DNA from 3 places in the Jeongeupia sp. USM3 genome. Region 3 is predicted to be linked to each of the others. Evidence: predicted binding sites of a transcription regulator. Region 3 holds the regulator's gene; each other region holds the start of a gene.
What was found. Region 3 encodes HrcA, which represses chaperone genes, less so after heat shock. Its sites were predicted from a motif close to ATTAGCACTCGNNNNNNNCGAGTGCTAAT; they were not measured.

Region 1 (4,281 bases), 1.3 Mb from region 3:
CTTCTCCGGCAATGTCCACGGCGGTGCGCTGCTCAAGCTGATGGACGAGGCCGCGTATGCCTGCGCCAGCCGCTTTGCCGGCGCCTACTGCGTGACGCTGTCGGTCGACCAGGTGACCTTCAAGCAGCCGGTCCATGTCGGCGAGCTCGTCACCTTTCTCGCCAGCGTCAACTACACCGGCCGGACGTCGATGGAGGTCGGCATCAGCGTGATCGCCGAGGACATCCGCGCGCAGACGGTCCGGCACACCAACAGCTGCTATTTCACGATGGTCGCGCTCGGCGACGACAGGCGCCCGTTCGAGATTCCGGCCCACGTGCCCGATGGCGAGACGGAAACCCGGCGCTGGCAAGAAGCCGACCAGCGCCGCATCCAGCGGCTTGCCGCGGCCCGGCGCTAGCTCACAGCCGGGCGACCAGCCCCCAGATGTCCGGCGGCCGCGCCAGCGGAATCTTGCGGACCAGATCGTAGACGCGCGACAGCACCATCAGCTCGCTGGCAACCGGCAGCGGAAAACCGCGCCGGTCACCGCGATCGTCGATCAGCAGCGCATTGAAATAGTCGTCGAGCTCGGGTTTGCCCCACAGCCCGGCAACCCGGTCGGCAATGCGCGGAAACAGCCGGATCAGCTGATCCGGGTAGGCCTGCGCGTACGGCCCGACGCATTCGCGCAGTTGGGACTCCAGCAAGGTGCTCATCGCTCATCTCCGGATTGGCGCCCCGGCGCCAGGCTGCCGTCTGTTGCGGCGCCAGTTTCACGCTAGACCACCGGCCGCGCCGCGCCCAGTCCGGCCGACCAACGAAAAAACGCCACCCGAAGGTGGCGTTTCGTTTGCTGCAGGGTCAGGCCGGACTCAGAAGTCCATGCCGCCCATGCCACCCATGCCGCCGCCCGGCATCGCCGGTGCGTCGTCCTTCGGCAGCTCGGCGACCATTGCGTCGGTCGTCAGCAGCAGGCCGGCCACCGAAGCGGCGTTCTGCAGTGCCGAACGGGTCACCTTGGCCGGGTCCAGCACGCCGATCTCGACCAGATCGCCGTACTCGCCGGTCGCGGCGTTGTAGCCGTAGTTACCGGTGCCTTCGACAACCTTGTTGACCACGACCGACGGCTCGTCGCCGGCGTTGGCAACGATCTGGCGCAGCGGTGCTTCGATCGCCTTCAGCACGATCTTGATGCCGGCGTCCTGGTCAGCGTTGGCACCCTTGATTTCACCCATGTTGGCACGGGCGCGCAGCAGCGCAACGCCACCGCCGGCGACGATGCCTTCCTCGACCGCAGCGCGGGTCGCGTGCAGCGCATCTTCGACGCGGGCCTTCTTTTCCTTCATTTCGACTTCGGTCGCAGCGCCAACCTTGATCACTGCAACGCCGCCGGCCAGCTTGGCCACGCGCTCCTGCAGCTTCTCGCGGTCGTAGTCGCTCGACGATTCTTCGATCTGCGCGCGGATGGTCGCAACGCGAGCCTTGATCGCGTCTTCCTGACCGGCACCGTCGATGATCGTGGTGTTTTCCTTCGCCACTTCGATGCGCTTGGCCTGGCCCAGTTCGGCCAGCGTGGCCTTCTCGAGCGAGAGGCCGACTTCTTCGGCGATCACGGTACCGCCGGTGAGGATGGCGATGTCTTCGAGCATGGCCTTGCGACGGTCACCGAAGCCCGGTGCCTTGACGGCAACGGTCTTGAGGATGCCGCGGATGTTGTTGACGACCAGGGTCGCCAGCGCTTCGCCATCGACGTCTTCGGCGATGATCAGCAGCGGACGGCCGGCCTTGGCGACTTGCTCGAGCACCGGCAGCAGGTCGCGGATGTTGCTGATCTTCTTGTCGAACAGCAGCACGAACGGGTTTTCCAGCAGCGCGATCTGCTTGTCCGGATTGTTGATGAAGTACGGCGACAGGTAGCCGCGGTCGAACTGCATGCCTTCGACCACCGCGAGTTCGTCTTCCAGACCCGAACCGTCCTCGATGGTGATCACGCCTTCCTTGCCGACCTTGTCCATCGCTTCGGCGATCTTCTGGCCGATCACTTCGTCGCTGTTGGCCGAGATCGAGCCGACCTGGGCGATTTCCTTGCTGGTGGTCGTCGGCTTGGCGATCTTCTTCAGCTCGGCGATCAGCGCGATCACGGCCTTGTCGATGCCGCGCTTCAGGTCGGTCGGGTTGAAACCGGCAGCGACGTACTTCAGGCCTTCGTTGACGATGCCCTGGGCCAGCACGGTAGCGGTAGTGGTGCCGTCACCGGCGATGTCGCTGGTCTTGGAAGCGACTTCCTTGACGAGCTGCGCGCCCATGTTCTCGAACTTGTCCTTCAGTTCGATTTCCTTGGCGACCGACACGCCGTCCTTAGTGATCGTCGGGGCGCCGAACGAGCGCTCGAGCACGACATTGCGACCCTTCGGGCCCAGGGTCACCTTGACCGCGTCGGCGAGGATATTGACGCCGGCAACCATCTTCGAACGGGCGGAATCACCAAACTTGACTTCTTTTGCAGCCATTTTCCAGATACTCCTGAATTCTGTAGGTAAAAGTTAAATCGCGCGGGCCGGAGCTCAGTGCTCGACGACGCCCATCACGTCTTCTTCGCGCATCACCAGCAGTTCTTCGCCGTCGACCTTGACGGTCTGGCCGCTGTACTTGCCGAAGATCACCTTGTCGCCGACGGCAAGGCCGAGCGGACGAACCGAACCGTTTTCCAGGACCTTGCCGTTGCCGACGGCGACGACTTCGCCCATGTCCGGCTTTTCGGCGGCGTTGCCCGGCAGCACGATGCCCGAAGCGGTCTTTTCTTCGGCTTCGACGCGCTTGATGACGACGCGGTCATGCAAAGGACGGATTTTCATCGTTGATTTCTCCTGAAGGATGAATGACGCGAACGAAACACGATCACGTTCGCGGGAACATGGATTCAGAGTGGCGAACATCATCCTGCCGACAGCGTTGGGCTCGTTGCCGTACTGCGCCGGATTTGTTCAGCCGCTCTTAGCACTCGGTGCTAATGAGTGCCAATAATAGGGACGGCATCGGCGGTTTTCAAGGGCGGGCGGGCGAAAATTGTTCCGCCTCGCCGGGCTGCGGCTCCCTCCCCGGCCGGGCCGCGCAAGCGCGGCGATCAGCCGAAGAGCAGCAGCTTGATCGCCGCCTGGACCTTGTTCCGGCTGCCGGTCTTTTCCAGCGCGTTGTAGATGTGATAATTGACCGTCCGGGTCGAGATTCCCAGGATCGAGCCGATCTCGTCGGCCGTCTTGCCCTCGGCCGTCCACATCAGCACTTCGCGCTCGCGCGGCGACAGCGTATCGATCGCCGGCTGGGGCACCTTGGTCCGCAGAATCCGCCCCATCGCCACATGCGTATAGTTGGCCAGCACGCGGACGCTCAGTTCCAGCCGGTGGACCTCCGGCAGCGAGATCGGCTCCTGCGTCCGCCCGAGACTGAGCAAGCCGTATTCGCCATGCGCGCCCCAGCTGGACTGGGCCACGCCGTGGAGGAGGCCGAATTCGCCGGCCTCCCGCCAGAACTGCGGTGCCGGCGGCAGTGCATCGCCGTGCCAGACGATCAGCTCGTCGGTCTGCCTGCCCATCCGCACGGTAGGGTCGACGGCGAGCAGACCGTGCTCGCGGTAGTGGTTCATCCAGCCATCGGGATAGGTATCGAAAACACGGGTCGTCGACTGGGTGGCCGACTGCTGCATGCTGACGCCGTAGCAGCAGTAGTCGAAGCCGAGCGCGCCGGCCAGCGACGCAACCTGCCCGAAAAGCCGGTGTTCGTCATCGATGTGCTTCCACTCCTGATGGAACGACTCAAGTCGATCGATCACCCCGTACCTCCGTCACAAAGCCAAGCCCGCCGGATGTTCTCCGGCCAGCATAACCGTCAAATCCAGTTACACCATAAATATTATTATTTCCTGTTAAATACAAAAGAAAGTTGTTTGTAATTATCAAACTGACATTACGCCATTCGCATCGCCACCCCGGCGCGGGCCCCGTCACAGCGGCGGTCATCGGCCCCCTGTCAGTTTTGACAGTTTCCCTCGTGCGCATTTCGCGCCATTCAACGTTGGCGTTTTCAACGAGAGGAGCTGAAAAATGCAGATGGATTTTTGCGAAGGAAGCTGCTTGAGCGGCGACATGAGGACGAAGATCGCGCGATTTCGTCACAAGGTCTTCGTGCAGCGGCTGGGCTGGGAGCTGCCCGGCGTCAGCAACGGGCTGGAGAGCGATCAGTACGATCGTGCCGATACACTCTATATCACCCTGCGCAGCGCACAGGACGAGGTCGTCGGCT
Region 2 (4,281 bases), 1.8 Mb from region 3:
GGCGCCGCTGACGTCGGCCTTCATCCTGATGGAGATGACCGATGGCCACGAGATGGTGATCTCGATCATGGCGACGGCGATGATCGCGTCGACCGTCGCCCGCATCTTCAAGACCAACTTCTATCACGACCTCGCCGAGCGCGCGCTCGCCGCCGTCGCACCCATGCCTGTTCTGGAGCACAAGAAACATGACTAGACCCGCCGTGATCCTGCTGTCGGGCGGCCTCGATTCCGCCACCTGCCTGGCCATCGCCAGGGACCAGGGCTTTGCACCGTACTGCCTGTCGTTCAACTACGGCCAGCGCCACAATGCCGAGCTGAAGGCCGCCGAACGCGTCACCAGGGCGCTCGGCGCCGTCGAGCACCGCGTCGTCACCATCGACCTGGCGAGCTTCGGCGGTTCGGCGCTGACCGATGCGAACATCGCCGTCCCCGAAGAAGCGCCGCAGCAAGGCGAGATCCCGCTGACCTACGTGCCGGCGCGCAATACCATCCTGCTGTCGTACGCGCTGGCGTGGGCCGAGGTGCTCAAGAGCGACGACATCTTCATCGGCGTCAACGCCGTCGACTATTCGGGCTACCCGGACTGCCGGCCCGACTACATCGCCGCCTACCAGGCGATGGCACGGCTGGCGACGCGCACCGGCGTCGAAGGCTCGCCGCTGACGATCCACACGCCGCTGATTTCGCTCTCGAAGGCCGAAATCGTCCAGACCGGCACCCGGCTCGGCGTCGATTACGGCCTGACCGTGACCTGCTATCAGGCCGATGACGACGGCCGCGCCTGCGGCGTCTGCGATGCCTGCCGGCTGCGCCGCGAGGGCTTTGCCGTCGCCGGCCTGCCCGACCCGACGCGCTACCGGCCGGCCTGATTCCGGCCGCAGCGCAAAACAAAAGGGCACCCGAGGGTGCCCTTTTCATTGCTGCATTTCGTGTAAACGGTCAAAAATCCAGCATAGCGATGCTGGCAAGGCGCGAGAGGCTCAGACAACGAGTACGGCAAGCGAGGGCAACGCGGCCGGCAGGATTTTTCATCCGTTTACGCAGCCACCGGCAGCAGCGCCCCGCGCATCTTCTGCAGTGCCTTGACCTCGATCTGGCGAATCCGCTCGGCCGAAACGCCGTACTCGGCGGCCAGCTCGTGCAGCGTCAGTCCCTTGCCTTCGTCGGCCAGCCAGCGCGTTTCGACGATGCGGCGGCTGCGCGCGTCGAGCGTCTCAAGCGCTTCGCGCAGGCCGTCCGACTGCAGCCGGTCGTGCGCGCGGCGCTCGATCTGCCGGGTCGGCTCGGCATCGTGGTCGGCCAGCCAGTCGATCGGAGCGAAACCGCCCTCGTCGTCGTCGTGATCGGCCATCAGCGCGATGTCCTGGCCGGTCATCCGGGTTTCCATCTCCAGCACTTCTTCGGGCTTCACCCCGAGGTCGTCGGCGATTTCCTTGGCCTGTGCGTGCGTCAGCGCGGCAAAGCTCGATTTCATCGAGCGCAGGTTGAAGAAGAGCTTGCGCTGCGCCTTGGTCGTCGCGATGCGGACCAGACGCCAGTTGCGCAGGATGTACTCGTGGATTTCGGCCTTGATCCAGTGCACGGCGAACGAGAACAGCCGCACGCCGCGATCGGGCTCGAAACGCTTGACCGCCTTCATCAGGCCGATATTGCCTTCCTGGATCAGGTCGGCCTGCGGCAGGCCGTAACCGGCATAGCCGCGCGCGATCGACACCACGACGCGCAGGTGGCTCATCACCAGGCGGCCGGCGGCCTCGAGATCGCTTTCCTTCTGCAGGCGCGTGGCGAGTTCGACCTCTTCCTCGGCGCTCAACATCGGAATCGCGTTGACACGATGGATGTAACTTTCAATGCTGTCACCGCCGGTGATCACCGGCAGGGCAAGGCTGTTCCCCATTCGTTCACTCCTGTCTTGCTGACGTTGCCCACGCAACGTCCATGATATTAGCACTCGTATCGTTTGAGTGCTAAAGGCACTTCGGGTTCCGTTGATTCAAGCATGCAGCATGCCCAAGTGCACGGCAATTATGCCAATCGGGCCCATTGCCTGCGACTATGTGGGTACGAACACGCCAGGCACCTGTCCACAGCAGGCAAGCGAGCCAAAGCAGTTTGGCCCCGTCCGGAGCGCAAAAACCGGCGTGTACGAGTCGTACATGAGGATTTCGAGCTCCGGACGGGGCCAAAATGTCAGGCGCAGCCGCCTGACGGGGGCAGGTTCAGCGGTAGCGCCGCAGATGGCGCCACACGGCAAACCACGCACCGGCAAGGCACAGCAGCATCGTCGTCGCGCAGACGACGGCGAGTTCGAGCGGTCCCGGCAAGGCCAGCCCGAACGGCTGGCCGTAGGCCGCGGCCAGTTCGCCGACCGCCGGGTTCAGCCAGGCGATCGCGGCGGCGGCAATGCCGCAGCCGGCCAGGCCGCCGAGCACCCCCTGGATCGCCGCGCTGTAGTGGAAGGGCCGGCGGATGAAGCTGTCGGTCGCGCCGATCAGCTTGGCGACTTCGATTTCCTCGCGCCGCGTCAGGATCTGCATCCGGATCGCGTTGCCGGTCACCAGCACCAGCGCCACCGCCAGCAGCAGCACGACCGCCTGCAGCGCGTGGCGGCCGAGCGAAATCGCCTTCTCCAGCCGCGCCGCCCATGCCGAATCGAGCTGCACCGTATCGACGCCGGGCTCGATGAGCAGGCTCTGTTCCAGCGCCGTCAGCTGCACCGCCGGCACGTCGCGACGCGCGGTCAGCACGAAGGCGTCGGGCAGCGGGTTGTCGGACAGCCCGGCGAGCAGGTCGCCGCTGCCGATCGCCGTTTCCATCGCCTTCAGCGCGTCGGCCTTGGGCACGAAGCGCGTCTGCGCCAGCCGGCCGTCCTTGGCCAGCTGTGCACGCAGCGCGCCGATGTCGGCCTCGGGCTTGAGGAAAACCGTCAGTTGCGGCTCGACCGGCATCTTCGCCGCGACATTGCCGACGCTGGCGAGCACCAGATACAGCCCCAGCGGCAGGCTGGCGACAAGGCCGATCACGGCCAGATGCAGCAAGGTCGCCAGCGGCTGCCGGAGCAACGCGCCGACGGTGCGGGACAGCGCAAGGCCGTGCAGACGGAACCAGTGTTTCATCGTTTCTCTCCGTTCAGGCGCCGAACTGGCCGTTCTTCAGCCGCAGGATGCGCCGGCCGTAGTCGGCCATCAGCGTTTCGTCATGCGCCGAAATCACCAGCGTCACGCCGACCTGGTGGAACGATTTGAACAGCTCGAGGATGTCGTGTGCGTAGTCGCGGTCGAGGTTGGCGGTCGGCTCGTCGGCGAGCAGGATGGACGGGCGGTGCACGACCGCACGGGCGATGCACAGGCGCTGCTGCTCGCCGCCGGACAGCGCGATCGGGTTGAGTTTTTCCTTGCCCGACAACCCGACCTTGTCGAGCGCCGCCAGCACCCGCCGTTTCACTTCGCGGCCGTCGAAACCGATGATGTCGAGCGGCAGCTTGACGTTCTCGTACACCGAGCGGTCGAACAGGATCTTGTGGTCCTGGAAGATCAGCCCGAAGTGGCGCCGCACATACGGCAGGCTGCCGCGTGACGCGCGCGCAAGGTTCTGGCCGTTGACGAGTACGGTGCCGGCGGTCGGCTTTTCGATGCCGGCAATGAGCTTGAGCAGGGTCGACTTGCCGGCGCCCGAGTGGCCGGCGAGGAAGACGAGTTCGCCCGGCTGGATGTCCATGCTCAGGCCCTTGAGCGCTTCGAGTCCGCCGGGATAGCGTTTGGTCACTTGCTGGAATTGGATCATCGGTCCGCCTTGGAAAGGATCACGGAGTCTGAACGGAGGAAGGCGTTCACAGGCTGCCCGAGGTCTGCGCCACCGACCAGCTGAGCCGGCGCAGACGCCAGCCGAGCTGCACGTCGCCGCCGGTATCGAGGTCGAAGCCCAACCGGGTCAGCACCCGCGCCGCCGCGCCGTCGGACCGCAAGGTCCGGGCCAGCAGGACGCGTGGCGAATGCTGCGTAAACAGCCGGTCGATGAAGGCACGGCCGGCTTCGACACCGAAGCCGTTGCCGCAGGCCGCCGGCAGCAGCCACAGCCCGACATGCGCTTCGTCTCGCTCGAACCGCGCGCCAGCGCAACCGACAGCTTGCCGGTCGCTGCGACGGCAGATCGCCATCCCGGTCGCGCCGCCGAACAGCTCGCCGCGGCGCAGCTCGCGCAGATAAGCTGCCACGCCACCGGGCAGCGGCAAGGCCGCCAGCGCGTCGGCATCACCGTCGCCGAAGGGCCGCAGGATCA
Region 3 (4,281 bases):
ACCTCGTCAATCTGCCATTGCAGCCGCTCGCGCTCGGCCTCGAACGTCGCCGCATTGCGGTGCGCCGCGTCGAGCTCGTCCGCCAGCCTGCGCCAGCCGCGCCATGCTTCGGCCAGTTCGGCCGCCAGCGATTCGGCGCCGGCGTAGGCATCGAGCACCTGACGCTGCACCTCGGCACGCAACAGGCGCTGGTGCGCATGCTGGCCGTGGATGTCGACCAGCAGCTCGCCGACGGCCTTGAGTTGCGCCAGCGTCGCCGGACTGCCGTTGATGAAAGCGCGGTTCTTGCCGTGGATGTCGATGGTCCGGCGCAGCACCAGGCGAGCCGGATCGACATCGGCCAGGTCCGACTCGGCCAGCCATTCGCCGGCGGCCGGCACATCGCCCAGCTCGAACTCGGCGGCCAGCTCGGCACGCTCGCAGCCATGCCGGATGATGCCGCTCTCGGCCCGGTCGCCAAGGAGCAGACCCAACGCGTCGAGCACGATCGACTTGCCGGCGCCGGTCTCGCCGGTCAGCACCGTGAGGCCGGCGGTGAAATCGAGCGCGAGCTCGTCGACGATGACGAAATTCTTGAGCCTGAGCGAAAGCAGCATGCGTTCGGGACGTCCGTTCGGGGTAAAGGGTTACTGCAGCTTGTGGCCCCAGTGCAGCTTGGCCCGGAGCATGTCGTAGTAGTTGTAGCCAACCGGGTGCAGGATGCGCAGCGTGTTGCGGTAGCGGCGGATGCGCACGCGGTCGTGCTCCTTGAGCTCGAAGTCCGACTGGTTGTCGAAATAGACCCGTGCGTCGTTGGCGCGCGTCAGCAGGAATTCGACTTCGGCGTCGTCGCTGACGACGATCGGCCGGTTCGACAGCGATTGCGGGCAGATCGGCACCAGCGTTACCGCCGGCAGGCTCGGATGCAGGATGGGCCCGCCCGACGCCAGCGCGTAAGCGGTCGAACCGGTCGGTGTGCTGACGATCAGTCCGTCCGAGCGCTGGCTGTAGACGAACTGGCGGTCGATGATGATTTCGAACTCGATCATCGAGCCGGTCGAACCGCGGCTGAATACGACGTCGTTGAACGCCAGCGACGGACCGAACTCCTCGTCGCCGCGGCAGATCGTCGTTTCGAGCAGGATGCGCTCCTCGGGGACGAAAGCGCCGGACAGCATGTCGCCGATCACTTTCTCCATCTCGCCGAGCGGCACGTCGGTCATGAAGCCGAGCCGCCCCTGGTTCACGCCGATCAGCGGAATCCGGTACGGCGCCACAAGGCGTGCGATGCCGAGCATGGTGCCGTCGCCGCCCATCACGATCACCAGATCGGCGAGCCGGCCGATCATTTCGCGCGCCACGGTCGGGTAGGCGGCGATGCCGTGCTCGGCCGCCGCCTCCTCGTCGATCAGCACGCTTGCACCGCGCGCGGTCAGCATCGCCGCGAGGCGGGCCATCGGTTCGGCGATGGTCGGCGTGCTTCGCCGGCCGACCAGCGCCACGGTCTTGAACAGGGTTGTCATTGCGATATCCATTCGGGTGGCCAGCGGCCACCATGGCGGAATTAAACCATAGCCACCCCGGGCACGCACACGGCAACGGCGTTAGAATCGGAGCATGCTCAGCGAACGCGCCCAACATCTGCTCACGGCCCTCGTCGAACGGTATATCGCCGACGGCCAGCCGGTCGGATCGAAGACCCTGTCCCAGGCCAGCGGCCTGGTGGTCAGCCCGGCGACGATCCGCAACGTCATGGCCGAACTCGAAGACCTCGGTTTCATCGCCAGCCCGCACACCTCGGCCGGGCGGATACCGACGGCGCGCGGCTACCGCTTTTTCGTCGACTCGCTGATGGTGATGCAGTCACTCGACCGGCTCGAGCGGACCGCTACGCCCGAGGTTGGCGGCTTGCCCAAGGGCAATCCGCAGCGCTCGATCGCTGCCGCATCGCAACTGGTATCGCAACTGACGCACTTCGCCGGCGTTGTCATGCTGCCCAAAAGGCAGGAGGCCATCCTCACGCACATCGAGTTCCTGCAACTCGGCGAGAACCGCGTACTGCTGATCCTCGTCACCGCCGACGGCGACGTGCAGAACCGCATCCTGACCACACAGACCGCCTACACGCCGGCACAGCTGACCGAAGCCGCCAATTTTCTCAACGCCCACTGCGCCGGCAAGACTTTCGGCCATCTGCGCAGCGTCGTCCAGGCCGAGGTGCACGCACTGAAGGGCGAGCTCGTCGCCCTGCTCAACGCGGCGGCGCAGGACGAAATGGCCTCGTCGGGCAGCGACGCGGTGCTGATCTCGGGCGAGCGCAACCTGCTCGACAGCGACGATCTGGCGTCGAACATGGGCCGGCTGCGCCAGCTGTTCGAGCTGTTCGACCGCAAGACCGCGCTGCTGCAGCTGCTCGACGTCGGCAACCGCGCCGAAGGCGTGCAGATCTATATCGGCGGCGAATCGGGTCTCGAGCCGCTCGGCGACTGCTCGGTCATCACCGCGCCGTACCGCAGCAACGGCGAGATTGTCGGCACGCTCGGCGTGATCGGCCCGACCCGGATGGCCTACGAGCGCGTGATCCCGATCGTCAACGTCACCGCCAAGCTGCTGTCCAGCGCGCTGTCGCAATAAATCAAACCGTCCGGCCCAGCCGCTTGAGGAATCCATGCGCACCACCCTGATCTGCACCCTGCTTTCGCTCGCCCTGACCGCACCGGCGCTCGCCGATGACGCCCTGATTGCCCGGCCCGATGTGCAGCAATACCTGAACGACGTCGCCGCCAGTGAAAACATGCCCCGCGACAAGCTCGATGCGCTGTTTGCGCAGGTACAGCTCAAGCCGAACATCCTCGCCATCCTCGATCGCCCGTCGACCAGCCGCCCGTGGTACCAGTTCCGCGGCAACTTCGTGAATCCGGCGCGCATCAAGGCCGGAACGAAGTTCTGGCAAGCCAATGCCGCCACGCTCGCCGCGGTCTCCGCGCGCTATGGCGTGCCTGCCGAGGTGATCGTCGCGATCATCGGCGCCGAAACCAACTACGGCAGCAATACCGGCAGCTTCCGCGTCATCGACGCATTGTCGACCGTCGCCTTCGATTACCCGCGCCGCGCCGACTTCTTCAGAAAGGAGCTGACCCAGTTCCTGCTGCTGGCGCGCGAGGAGAACGAGGATCCGCTGTCGTTCAAGGGTTCGTACGCCGGCGCGATGGGCTGGCCGCAATTCATGCCGTCGAGCTTCCGCCAGTACGCGGTCGACTGGAGCGGCGACCACCATCGCGACATCTGGAACAACGCCGATGACGCGATCGCCAGCGTCGCCAACTATCTCGCCGCGCACGGCTGGGAGAAGAACGGCCCGACGATGGATGTCGTCAACGTCGACAGCGACCAGGTCGACGCGCTGCTGGCTGACAAGTTCAACCTGCATTACACGGTGGCCGAGATGATGGCCAAGGGTATCAAGCCGCTGCACGAAGTCGACCCGCAACGGAAGGCGGTGCTGTTCGCGCTCGATACCGAGCCGGATTTCACCCGCTACTACCTCGGCTACACGAACTTCTACGTCATCACCCGCTACAACAAGAGCACGCTGTATGCGAGCGCCGTGCTCGAACTGGCCGAGGGCATCAAGTCGGCCTACGGCGAAGCCGCCACGGCGCCGAAAAGCACCGGCAGCTGGGGCAAGCCCAAGCCGTAAACGTCAAAATGGCCGGCAATGCCGGCCATTTTTCCTAGCGCCCGCGAATCAGCGCAGCGAAAGCTGCCGGCGCGTCTCGGCCAGCACGATCCCGGTCGCAACCGACACATTGAGGCTCTCGACCGAGCCGTACATCGGGATCGACACCAGCTGGTCGCAATGCTCGCGCGTCAAGCGGCGCATCCCCTCGCCCTCGTTCCCCAGCACCCAGGCGATGCCGCCGCGGGCCTCGAAGTGGTGCAGGTCGGTATCGGCTTCGGCGGCAGTGCCGACGATCCAGACGTCGCGCTCCTTCAGCTCGCGCAGCGTTCGCGCCAGATTGGTCACCATCACGTACGGCACCGTTTCGGCCGCGCCGCAGGCAACCTTCGACACGGTCGCATTGATGCCGACCGACTTGTCCTTCGGCGCGATCACCGCGTGCACGCCCATCGCGTCGGCGACGCGCAGGCAGGCGCCGAGGTTGTGCGGGTCGGTGATGCCGTCGAGCACCAGCAGGAACGGTGGCTCATCGAGCGCTTCGAGCACATCGTCGAGCGCGACGTACGACTTGGTCGGGTCGATCAGTGCCGCAACGCCCTGGTGCCGGGCCTTGCCGGTCA

Region 1: the regulator HrcA is predicted to act here: its motif matches at 2,976-3,004, upstream of groES (co-chaperone GroES).
Region 2: the regulator HrcA is predicted to act here: its motif matches at 1,947-1,975, upstream of rpoH (RNA polymerase sigma factor RpoH).

The regions. Positions count from the first base shown of each region.
Region 1 is NZ_CP017668.1:1,801,449-1,805,729, forward strand. Features, by position in the region: gene BJP62_RS08560 (acyl-CoA thioesterase) at 1-400, shown strand, start outside; gene BJP62_RS08565 (hypothetical protein) at 402-698, opposite strand; gene groL (chaperonin GroEL) at 855-2,492, opposite strand; gene groES (co-chaperone GroES) at 2,547-2,837, opposite strand; gene BJP62_RS08580 (LuxR family transcriptional regulator) at 3,107-3,811, opposite strand; gene BJP62_RS08585 (acyl-homoserine-lactone synthase) at 4,125-4,281, shown strand, end outside.
Region 2 is NZ_CP017668.1:2,478,447-2,482,727, reverse strand. Features, by position in the region: gene BJP62_RS11685 (chloride channel protein) at 1-196, shown strand, start outside; gene queC (7-cyano-7-deazaguanine synthase QueC) at 189-872, shown strand; gene rpoH (RNA polymerase sigma factor RpoH) at 1,040-1,900, opposite strand; gene ftsX (permease-like cell division protein FtsX) at 2,223-3,119, opposite strand; gene ftsE (cell division ATP-binding protein FtsE) at 3,133-3,786, opposite strand; gene BJP62_RS11660 (GNAT family N-acetyltransferase) at 3,833-4,281, opposite strand, start outside.
Region 3 is NZ_CP017668.1:487,581-491,861, forward strand. Features, by position in the region: gene recN (DNA repair protein RecN) at 1-596, opposite strand, end outside; gene BJP62_RS02195 (NAD kinase) at 627-1,502, opposite strand; gene hrcA (heat-inducible transcriptional repressor HrcA) at 1,597-2,613, shown strand; gene mltB (lytic murein transglycosylase B) at 2,648-3,679, shown strand; gene rlmB (23S rRNA (guanosine(2251)-2'-O)-methyltransferase RlmB) at 3,728-4,281, opposite strand, start outside.